Regions from separate parts of the Photobacterium swingsii genome, predicted to be linked through region 2. Evidence: riboswitches for the same ligand, from Rfam matches in the RefSeq annotation. Region 2 holds a riboswitch; the other holds the start of a gene.
What was found. Region 2 has a riboswitch for thiamine pyrophosphate ahead of thiC (phosphomethylpyrimidine synthase ThiC). Riboswitches for the same ligand answer to the same signal wherever they lie in the genome.
Positions count from the first base shown of each region.

Region 1 (5,924 bases), on a different replicon from region 2:
GTCTAACGTTGGTAAAGCGGCGGCTGAAGCGGAAGAAATCGTTCCCGCTAATAGCAAGGCTGTACCCCATATTTTTATCGACATAGGCAATCCTTTTTATAAGGGCTTTTTCTTTACCTTAGCCTATTTTATGTAAATAACTCAATTAGATAATAAAACTAAGCCGCTAATCACTTTATACTCAACGCGTTTAGCGACAAGTGCACCTCTATATCGTAAGCACAAAAAAGGCACAATCACTGTGCCTAGATGGAAGTATTTGCTTCAACAAGCTAAGTCGCTAACCCGCTTTGATGAGCGCACCTTGTTCAACTTTTTCTAAAATCGCGGATATAGGTACAATTGGGCCCATCATATTGACACGGATCGGCGCGTTGCCACCACCAAAGTGCAGATCTGAAGTCTCGCCCGTAGAATAGTTATAGCGGTAATTAAATTTATCTGTCGCAAGATGCAGCAGATCAACATCTTTCCGATGACAAGAGATATACGCACGCCAATACATCGCCTCTAACACTTCGTTAGGTGTTAAAGCTCGAATAATAAAGCGCCAACCACTTTCTTCCCCGTAAAAGTCTAACGGAAAAATTTTCTTTATTTTTCTTTTACTTAGCAAGGTTTATCCTACATTCCACTACACGCAATCACCAAAACATGAGCAAGACACGGGTGAATCATCATTATGACCAATGATTGTTAAGCATTTATTTGACGTTTATATAGCTATAACTCATAGATCTTTTATAGCAAGGATTATGCAAGAATTTGGAAATAATGGAAGATAATCAGCAAGAATTTCGATTGTTTTGACAAGAATTGAACGAAGAAAAGAGGATTTCTCTAGATTTAATCTTTGTAAAGGTATCACAAAAAAAACGAAATTATCAGGCTTGTTAATAATTTTTATCGCCCTATAATGCTGAAAACCGGAGCGTCTGCCAACGCTCCGGTTTTTTTGTGCCTGCTCGTCAGATATCTATCTGTTGTCTGCCAACGACAGAAAGATTGAGAGCAAAATTCGATTTACATTGAAGGAAATTACCATGCGTATCGAACAAGACTTGAAGTTAGGTTTTAAAGATGTACTGTTTCGTCCAAAACGTTCAACCCTAAAAAGCCGTTCTCAAGTTGAATTAACCCGCGATTTTACATTCAAGCACAGCGGTCGTCAATGGTCAGGCGTGCCTATTATTGCTGCTAACATGGATTCAGTGGGTAGCTTCGAAATGGCGGCATCACTTGCTAAGCACAATGTAATGACCGCTATTCACAAGCACTACACAGTTGAAGACTGGGCTGGCTTTGTGAAAAGCAACGATGCATCCGTGCTTAACAACGCAATGGTGTCTACGGGTACGTCGGATAACGACTTCCAAAAAACTAAAGACATCATGGCCCTTTCCGACGACCTTATCTTCATCTGTATTGATATCGCGAACGGTTACTCTGAGCATTTAGTTGAGTACGTACAACGCGTACGTGCTGAATTCCCAGACAAAGTAATCAGTGCAGGTAACGTGGTTACCGGCGACATGGTTGAAGAACTTATCCTAGCGGGTGCCGACATTGTTAAAGTAGGTATCGGCCCTGGCTCTGTATGTACAACACGCGTTAAAACCGGTGTGGGTTACCCTCAGCTTTCTGCAATTATTGAATGTGCAGATGCTGCACACGGTCTTGGTGGTCGTATTATTGGTGACGGCGGCTGTTCATGTGCGGGGGATGTATCTAAAGCATTCGGCGGTGGTGCAGACTTCGTAATGCTAGGCGGTATGCTAGCAGGTCACGAAGAAAGTAACGGTGAAATCATCGAGCAAGATGGTAAAACCTTCATGAAATTCTACGGCATGTCTTCACAAAGCGCGATGGACAAGCACTCAGGCGGCGTTGCGAAATACCGCGCAGCTGAAGGTAAAACCGTACTATTGCCTTACCGTGGCCCTGTTGAAAACACTATCCAAGACATCATGGGTGGCGTACGTTCTACTTGTACTTACGTAGGTGCAGCGCAGCTTAAAGAACTCACTAAGCGCACGACCTTCATCCGCGTTCAAGAACAAGAAAACAACGTGTTTGGTAAAGAGTAAGCACTCATACAGCATGTAACAAAATAAAGACTATCAGGCCGCTTTTTAGCGGCCTTTTTTGTATCTTATAGTTCAGAATCGTTTCACCTGTTCTTCACTATTATTATTACCAAAGCTTCGTTTTGTTACAGCAGAATAAATGACTTGCTCGTTTTAAATAACCCTTGCTTATTTATTGTAGTTGCTCATATACCGATAAGCGTCCAATAAGAAAGGTAACTGCAGAAAATATTCCTTGACCAATCACCCACAGAAGCAATACAAGTAGCAATGGATGCTGATATCAATAGTAATACACAGAGAAAAAACAAGGATAGACGATGAAATTAGCCTTACGTAAAGCTCAATCGAGCGACCTAGATTATCTCGTCGAGCTACGTGACGCCACTATGCGTGATTATCTTCTTGAAATTGGAGGGAACGTAACACGTGAAGCTTACGAACGGAATATCATGTGGAAATTTGAAGAAGCAGCGCAAATCATCCAAGTTGATGGTCAAGACGCAGGGTTCTGGCGCGTCGTTTTCGAGGAAGACAAAAACCGTTTCTACTTAGATTTAGTCCAAGTTCACCCTGACTTCAATGGTAGAGGCATAGGTAAAACGCTCATTCACAACCTTATCGACCAAGCGCAGTCAGAGGGCAAAGGGCTCGCTCTGTCTGTTTGGAAGATCAACGTTGCAGCTCGTCGCCTATATGAGAAGCTCGGTTTCGTTATTTATGGTGAAGATGGTAATGAATGGTTGCTAGAATATAAATACGCTTAATTATAATTAGTCTAATAACACCGAAGTTAGAGACTGGTTATTTTCATCACTTGTAAAAGGTCTCCAATCCCCTCTAAAAGTGCCAATCTAAGTTTGATACTCTCGGTTAAAATTACGCAGTATTACTGAATTTAACGGGTAACACTTTAAACACGGCTGGCCTAGGTTTCGAAAATATAACCGCATAAATTTGATACCCACAGACCTTTCAAAAAAGTCTGTGGGTACTGACTTACCCAATCAGATCACGTACCGCGGTTCTTGGGCATTCGGCATGACAGATCGCTGAAACCAGTGCCACACTGTCGACTCCAGTTGCTATCACCGCATCAAGATTTGATGCATTAATCCCGCCGATTGCCACTATAGGTAAGGGACTTTGGGCGACGGCATTCGCCAGTCCATCAATGCCCCACTCCTTTTGGATATTGGTTTTCGTCGGGGTCGCAAAGATTGCGCTCAATCCTATGTAGTCAATAGGTAAATGTTTGGCTTCAATCAGTTGCTGTTCATTTTCTACCGACAGTCCCAGTATCTTATCTTTACCAATCAATTGACGTGCGATGTTAGCTGGCATATCAGATTGGCCCAGATGTACACCGTCTGCATCGACAGCCAAGGCCACATCGACACGATCATTAATAATGAGTGGAACCCCAGTGCCCTGCAAAATCGTTTTAACGGCTAAGGCTCTTTCAATAAAGGTACGCACATCACCATGCTTTTCTCGAACCTGTACCATAGTCACACCGCCAATAACGGCTTCTTTAACCACACGTTTCATGGTTTCAAGATCTTGCAGGTCATCAGTTACCAGATATAAACGACACGAACGCATTATTCCCCCCAACACTAAGCCAACTTCAGACGCTGGATGATCATTTCTTCATCAAGCTGATACAGAATATCGAGCAAATTACACTGCAAGCTACCTGGGCCTTTCGACTGTTCGGCAGCCATTTCACCTGCTACGCCGAGTATCGCCGCAGCTGCTAATCCAGTCTCTTCTCCGATAGCCGCAAAAGCACCAGTCAGTGCACTGAGGGTACAGCCCATTCCCGTTACGTGAGGCATCATGGCATGACCATTATGAAGCTGGATCTGCCCTTCATCTGTTACAACAAAATCAACTTCACCTGAAATCACGACATTGCATTGATACTCTCGGATCAAAAAGCGCGCTGCACCTACTGCCGCTTCAGTGCTATCAAGTGCATCGACGCCTTTGTTTTGCCCTTTTTCACCCGCTAAAGAAATGATTTCTGAAGCATTGCCTCGAATAATCAACTTCTTAGCCGCCTTCGCAATTTGGCGAGACGTTTCTGTTCGTAAGCGGCTGGCACCACAACCAACAGGATCAAGCACAACCGTTTTATTATGGATATTTGCCTGCTCGACAGCGAATACCATACGTGGCACCCATACACTGTCCAAGGTACCAATATTAATGACCAGTGCGCCGGCAAAAGACATCATTTCAGCCATTTCTTCACGAGAATGTGCCATGATCGGCGAAGCACCAATGGCCAGTAGCGCATTGGCAGTATTGTTCATGACGACATAATTGGTCAGGTTCACAACCAGTGGTTTCTGCTCACGAACGGCATGCAGAGCGTTAATGATGGTTTGTGTGTTCATGTTTTCCCTCAGCGATTGCTGTTATCAATTCCGGTAGCGGATAGGAAGAACCTGAGGGAAGAAACTGATATGAATACTGAGGCTGGATTCGACATATTTTGCTCCAGCCAAGCCAATAATGTTGATAAAGGTGGATCATCATTAGCTAGACATATAGTTCCCTACGCCAGTGCGAACTGAATCAGGTTCAACGGGTTTCGTAATATACGCTCTCAGCCTTTCGGCACCCCGACTATCTTTTCAAATAGTAACAAGCTCAATGGAAGAACGACAGACAAAACTTATTAGGTCTTTGTTGAGTGCCACCTATTGCTGCGATCCCCCTATTCCTCCCTCAAAAATTCCATAGAAATCTACTCTTCAGCACCTATTGAGATAGTATTTTTCGAGAAAACGCGCATAATCTGGCTATACAACACTCTAGAAGAAATTACCTATGACTGACTTTCAATATTACTTTCATCAACTTCCTTGTTTTAACTGTAAAAAAACCACAGTAAGTACTGATCTTGGTTGGTTAACCGCGGCGATGAAAGAAGATGTCTTGGCACAACTGGCTGCAATTATCGAACAGGGTAAGGTTGAAGCTGATCTTTCAGTGAACGTAACCTGTACTAAAGACGAAGCGCGTGATTACTTATTACTGAATTTCTACGGTTATTCAGAAGAAGAACTTGCAGATCAAATTGAAGCAGACGACGAGCAAGAAGTCGCAGATGAAATAGCGGAACTACTGGCAGACGGTAACGAAAAGGCCGTTTTTGAGCACGAAATCGCGCTACAAAGTTGTACTGATTGCGACATTGATTAATCGTTGATCAAGTGTAATCACTGAATCAAGCGTATAAATAAGCCCCGTACCTGTTGGTAATATCAACGGGTACGGGGCTTTTTTTGCTGAGTTGCAAGCACTCAATATCCGCTAGCTAATCCCTATTCCATGGGTAAATTTTTTCTGACGTGTGCTTTTGAAAAAACTCATAATTGTGCTGCATAAAGTCATCTTTTTTGAGTGCTTTTGGGTTCCACTGCTTAAGATCTAACTCAAAATCAAAATCAGATGCGGTTAAGTGCAGCTGACTAAATTTACGTTTTGCTATTCTGTAAATCGCGGTATCTGGTTCATGACAATCAAACACAATCTGTTGTTCAGCTTGATTATTAACTGTCAGTTTAGCTTCGTATGGCGTTGCTAGGGTGCAAGGTGTTTTCTTGATGAAAGTAAAAAGAAAATCACCATCGTATGTCGTGTTTAGGTAGATCGCTAATTCGCGATCCACATCAACCTGACGAAACACCAATTGCTTCGTATGTGGCGTGCGTGCACTTTGCATTGCAGTCGTATCGGGGCTAATCAGTTGGCTATCTATCCATAACCACCCCATATCATGCTTCATGTAGGTCAACGCCCGATAAGACTGGTAACCTAAAT
Region 1 covers NZ_AP024853.1:1,539,408-1,545,331, reverse strand. The annotation lists gene OCU77_RS23990 (hypothetical protein) at 1-84, opposite strand, end outside; gene OCU77_RS23985 (hypothetical protein) at 281-616, opposite strand; gene OCU77_RS23980 (GMP reductase) at 1,044-2,087, shown strand; gene OCU77_RS23975 (GNAT family N-acetyltransferase) at 2,408-2,854, shown strand; gene thiE (thiamine phosphate synthase) at 3,087-3,692, opposite strand; gene thiM (hydroxyethylthiazole kinase) at 3,707-4,492, opposite strand; TPP riboswitch at 4,634-4,733, opposite strand; gene OCU77_RS23960 (hypothetical protein) at 4,929-5,303, shown strand; gene OCU77_RS23955 (hypothetical protein) at 5,419-5,924, opposite strand, start outside.
Region 1: linked by a shared signal. The riboswitch ahead of thiM (hydroxyethylthiazole kinase) and the one ahead of thiC (phosphomethylpyrimidine synthase ThiC) in region 2 are both predicted to bind thiamine pyrophosphate.

Region 2 (5,924 bases):
TGATGGGGTTAGACTTCGGTCGAAGCTCTTGATCGAAGCCCCGGTAAACGGCGGCCGTAACTATAACGGTCCTAAGGTAGCGAAATTCCTTGTCGGGTAAGTTCCGACCTGCACGAATGGCGTAATGATGGCCACGCTGTCTCCACCCGAGACTCAGTGAAATTGAAATCGCAGTGAAGATGCTGTGTACCCGCGGCTAGACGGAAAGACCCCGTGAACCTTTACTACAGCTTGGCACTGAACATTGACCCTACATGTGTAGGATAGGTGGGAGCCTTTGAAACCTCGTCGCTAGATGGGGTGGAGGCAATCTTGAAATACCACCCTTGTATGCTTGATGTTCTAACGTCGCCCCCTTATCGGGGGTGCGGACAGTGCCTGGTGGGTAGTTTGACTGGGGCGGTCTCCTCCCAAAGAGTAACGGAGGAGCACGAAGGTGGGCTAATCACGGTCGGACATCGTGAGGTTAGTGCAATGGCATAAGCCCGCTTGACTGCGAGAATGACAATTCGAGCAGGTGCGAAAGCAGGTCATAGTGATCCGGTGGTTCTGAATGGAAGGGCCATCGCTCAACGGATAAAAGGTACTCCGGGGATAACAGGCTGATACCGCCCAAGAGTTCATATCGACGGCGGTGTTTGGCACCTCGATGTCGGCTCATCACATCCTGGGGCTGAAGTCGGTCCCAAGGGTATGGCTGTTCGCCATTTAAAGTGGTACGCGAGCTGGGTTTAGAACGTCGTGAGACAGTTCGGTCCCTATCTGCCGTGGGCGTTAGATGATTGAGAGGGGCTGCTCCTAGTACGAGAGGACCGGAGTGGACGAACCGCTGGTGTTCGGGTTGTGATGCCAATCGCATTGCCCGGTAGCTACGTTCGGAATCGATAAGCGCTGAAAGCATCTAAGCGCGAAGCGAGCCTCAAGATGAGTCATCTCTAGACCTTTAAGGTCTCTAAAGGGTTGTCGAAGACTACGACGTTGATAGGCAGGGTGTGTAAGTGCTGCGAGGCATTGAGCTAACCTGTACTAATTGCCCGTGAGGCTTAACCATACAACACCCAAGGGGTTTTACGGACTCCATGAGCACTTGAATGACGTGTTTGAACGAAATTGTAAACGCTAGTTAGATTTTCCCAGATTGTATTTATCGCCTGATGGCGGTAAATAACCCGAATTTGCTTGGCGACCATAGCATTATGGACCCACCTGATCCCATGCCGAACTCAGTAGTGAAACGTAATAGCGCCGATGGTAGTGTGGGGTCTCCCCATGTGAGAGTAGGTCATCGCCAGGCTTCAAATTTAGATATACGTATTGAACGACGTGTATCGGATAGACAGTTGACTGTTTATCACCGTGTGGAGCGGTAGTTCAGTTGGTTAGAATACCGGCCTGTCACGCCGGGGGTCGCGGGTTCGAGTCCCGTCCGCTCCGCCACTTATTCAGACAGAGTTAAGTCTTTAAAATAACTAATAGGGGTGTAGCTCCAATTGGCAGAGCAGCGGATTCCAAATCCGCGTGTTGGGAGTTCGAATCTCTCCACCCCTGCCATCTTTAAGGCTCTAGCAGAAATGCTGGAGCCTTTTTCGTTTCTGGTGTTTAGTGTTCAAGCAGCGGATTCACCGCTACCGACAATCAGCGCATGTTGGGCGTTCGGCTCTCTCTACCCCTGCCATCTTTAAGGCGCTAGCAGAAATGCTGGAGCCTTTTTCGTTTCTGGTGTTTAGTGTTCAAGCAGCGGATTCACCGCTACCGACAATCAGCGCGTGTTGGGCGTTCGGCTCTCTCCACCCCTGCCATCTTTAAGGCTCTAGCAGAAATGCTGGAGCCTTTTTCGTTTCTGGTGTAGCGGATTCACCGCTACCGACAATCAGCGCGTGTTGGGTGTTTGGCTCTCTCCACCCCTGCCATCTTTATGGCGTGAGCAGAAATACTGGAACTGGAAAGCTGGTTTTCATCTTGTTATTTTTTCTGTGTAAGGGTAGGATTTGCTTGCTGATGGCTTATCTAGCCGATCACGGGTGATGGAGTTCCACCTTTAACCGCTCACACTGAGATAATGACTCCTACTATAGTTAGGATAGATCTATCTATGGTGGGGTATTTGTCTATCATATTGTCTATCCTTAGAAATTCATTTAAGAGATAAATAGAGACAGTATGGCTCATCCTCTAAGTGCAAACCCCAAAATACTGATCCAGATTGTTCGCTGGACTCTTCTTATTACACCTGTCGCTATTTTGGTCGGCTCGTTGAATGCGTTCTTTTTATGGATCCTAAGCACAGCGACAACGATACGTGTTGATAACCCATGGCTGATTTATTTGTTACCTCTCGCAGGTATTGTGATTGTCTATTGCTATCGAAATCTGGGTAAAAACTCAGAGGGCGGCAATAATCTGATCATGGATGAGATACATCAACCTGGTGCTGGTATTCCCACTCGCATGGGACCATTGGTATTAATTACGACGGTAATTACACACTTGTTTGGTGGTTCGGCGGGCCGTGAAGGTACAGCGGTGCAAATTGGTGGCGCAACAACCCACTGGTTAGCGCGTGTTTTTAAACTTAACGAGGCGGATACTCGGCTCATATTAATCGCGGGGGTTGCTGCGGGGTTTGGCGCCGTATTTGGAACTCCGCTAACCGGCGCTATCTTTGCGTTGGAAGTCTTAGCTATTGGTCGCTTGCGTTATGACGCGATTATTCCTGCCTTATTTGCTGCCATTCTGGCGGATCTTGTATGTACGGCTTTAGGTGCGCATCATACGCATTACCGTATTGATTTCCTCGAAAATATTACGATCTTCGATCATGTGCTAAAAGTCGATGTTTGGCTGATGGTGAAGATAGTCTTTGCGTCTATTGCTTTTGGCTTAGCGGGTTATTTATTTGGTGAGTTAACCCATGCATTTAAAGATATTTTCAAAGCTACATTAAAAAACCCTTACGTCATTGTAGTCACGGGTGGCTTGATGGTGATTGGAATAACACATTGGATTGGTAACTATGATTATATCGGGTTAGGTGTTTACAGTACGCGTGAAGGCGGTGTCAGTATATTGAGTGCCTTCACCGACGGTGGGGCTGAATGGTATAGCTGGGCTCTAAAATTATTACTAACGGCAATTACCTTAGCGGCAGGATACAAAGGGGGAGAAGTCACTCCGCTCTTTTTTGTCGGTGCGACATTAGGTAACACCATGGCTTGGGTAATGGGAGCGCCTGTTGATTTATTTGCAGCATTGGGCTTTTTAGCTGTTTTTGCCGCAGCGACGAATACACCTTTGGCTTGTACCATTATGGGCGTGGAGTTGTTTGGTGCTGACCATATGTTGTATTTCGCTATTGCTTGCTATACCGCATATTACTTTAGTGGTCATACTGGGATCTACTCATCGCAACGTGTTGCTGTACCAAAACTTTTTGATGATGAAGGTGCACCGAAAATTACTCATAAGCTCGGTGAGTTGAGAGAAACGCATTCATCGCTATTGAAAGCGCTGGTAAAGAAATTTTCAAAATAATGGATAAGGCTGCTTTGGCAGCCTTTCTTTTTTGTACTGCTTAGACCAGATTTATTGGTTTCGCCCTTGCTGCGCTTTCTTCCCTTCCCTATACTCCTTGCTGAAACTTGTCGGAGTGCCATTTGGCTGAGACCGCATTGCGGGATCCGTAGAACCTGATCAGGCTAATACCTGCGAAGGGAACAAGAGAAAATCTTCTGTTTAACGGCACTAATATATCTTTTCGTCGCTGTTAAGCTATCAGATGATGCTGCACACCCTACGTGTACGCCTCTTGTTTATGCACCAATCCGCCAAGCAAATATCCCAACCATGGAACCGTAAGGATTTTGCTATGTCGATTCGCAAACAAGCGAGACTGGAAGCTAAACAATTTATAGATTCACTTACTGCCCAACCATACCCTAACTCCCAGAAGGTCTATGTTGAAGGTAGCCGCCCTGATATCCAAGTACCCATGCGAGAAATTGCACTGGCCGATAGCTTAGTGGGTGGTACTAAAGATCAGCCTATCTTAGAGCCTAATGAAGCGATTCGTGTTTACGACACTTCAGGTTTCTACACCGATCCTGAGCAAGATATTGATATCTACGCGGGATTACCAAAGGTGCGAGAGGTTTGGATTACTGAACGTAATGACACCGAGCTGCTTGATGATCTGAGTTCCGCTTACTCTAAAGAGCGCCTTGCTGATGACAGCTTAGATGAGCTTCGTTTTGGTGAGCGAGCACGTATTCGTCGTGCGAAAGAGGGGGCATGCGTTACTCAGCTCCATTATGCGCGCCAAGGTGTGATAACGCCTGAAATGGAATATATCGCCATTCGCGAGAACATGGGGCGTGCAAAATACCGTGACGAGGTCTTGAACCATCAGCACCCCGGTATGAATTTTGGTGCTAATCTACCAGAAGAAATTTCAGCCGAGTTCGTTCGCAAAGAAATTGCTGAAGGTCGAGCAATTATTCCTGCCAATATTAACCACCCAGAATCAGAGCCAATGATCATTGGCCGTAATTTCTTAGTTAAAGTGAACGCCAATATTGGTAACTCCTCAGTGAGTTCCTCCATAGAGGAGGAAGTTGAGAAGTTAGTGTGGTCGACTCGTTGGGGCGGCGATACTGTGATGGATTTATCGACAGGGCGTAATATCCACGAAACACGTGAGTGGATCATTCGCAATAGTCCAGTTCCGATCGGTACAGTACCTATGTACCAAGCACTTGAAAAAGTGAATGGCATCGCCGAAAACCTCACTTGGGACGTTTTCAGAGATACGTTACTAGAACAAGCGGAGCAAGGGGTTGATTACTTTACTATCCATGCGGGTGTATTGCTGCGCTATGTGCCTATGACGGCAAAACGCGTGACTGGCATAGTGTCTCGCGGTGGCTCTATCATGGCGAAGTGGTGTCTGGCTCACCACGAAGAAAGTTTCTTGTACCTTCATTTTCGTGAGATCTGTGAGATTTGTGCCAAGTACGATATTTCACTCTCGTTAGGCGATGGCCTTCGTCCTGGTTCTGTGGCCGATGCTAATGATGAAGCGCAATTTAGTGAGCTACGTACCCTAGGTGAATTAACGAAAGTCGCTTGGGAATACGATGTTCAGGTGATGATCGAAGGCCCTGGGCATGTGCCAATGCATATGATTAAAGAAAACATGGAAGAGCAACTTAAGCACTGCCATGAAGCCCCTTTCTATACATTAGGCCCGCTGACTACTGATATTGCACCCGGTTACGATCACATTACCTCGGGTATTGGCGCCGCCATGATAGGTTGGTATGGCTGTGCCATGCTTTGTTACGTTACCCCTAAAGAACATCTTGGCTTACCGAATAAAGAAGACGTTAAAGTGGGTCTGATTACCTATAAGTTATGTGCTCATGCGGCTGATCTTGCGAAGGGTCATCCTGGTGCGCAAGTCCGCGATAATGCCTTATCAAAAGCCCGCTTTGAATTTCGTTGGGAAGATCAATTTAATTTGAGTCTTGACCCTATCACTGCTCGTGCATACCACGATGAAACTTTGCCGCAAGAGTCCGGCAAGGTTGCTCACTTCTGCTCTATGTGTGGTCCTAAATTCTGTTCAATGAAGATCTCACAAGAAGTTCGAGATTACGCAAGCAATTTGGAAAAGAGCGGCGATCTTGCCATTAAATTGCTTGATGATCCGCTTGAAGGCATGCGCCAAAAAGCAGATGAATTCCGCTCAACAGGAAGTGAACTATACCATCCCGTGAAAGAGGAAGATTAATGAGTGCAATCTGTTTACCTGAACGCTTAAAGCCATTGCTTACCCATATCGAGCCTTTGCTGGCTCAAGCCGCTCAATATCAATTGGGTGAAGCGGTGACTGTGACTGTTCAGCAATCTGATGTGGTAGACATATG
Region 2 covers NZ_AP024852.1:3,730,716-3,736,639, reverse strand. The annotation lists rRNA gene OCU77_RS16995 (23S ribosomal RNA) at 1-1,051, shown strand, start outside; rRNA gene rrf (5S ribosomal RNA) at 1,179-1,294, shown strand; tRNA gene OCU77_RS16985 (tRNA-Asp) at 1,361-1,437, shown strand; tRNA gene OCU77_RS16980 (tRNA-Trp) at 1,475-1,551, shown strand; fluoride riboswitch at 2,012-2,076, shown strand; gene OCU77_RS16975 (voltage-gated chloride channel family protein) at 2,161-3,531, shown strand; TPP riboswitch at 3,633-3,730, shown strand; gene thiC (phosphomethylpyrimidine synthase ThiC) at 3,866-5,788, shown strand; gene thiE (thiamine phosphate synthase) at 5,788-5,924, shown strand, end outside.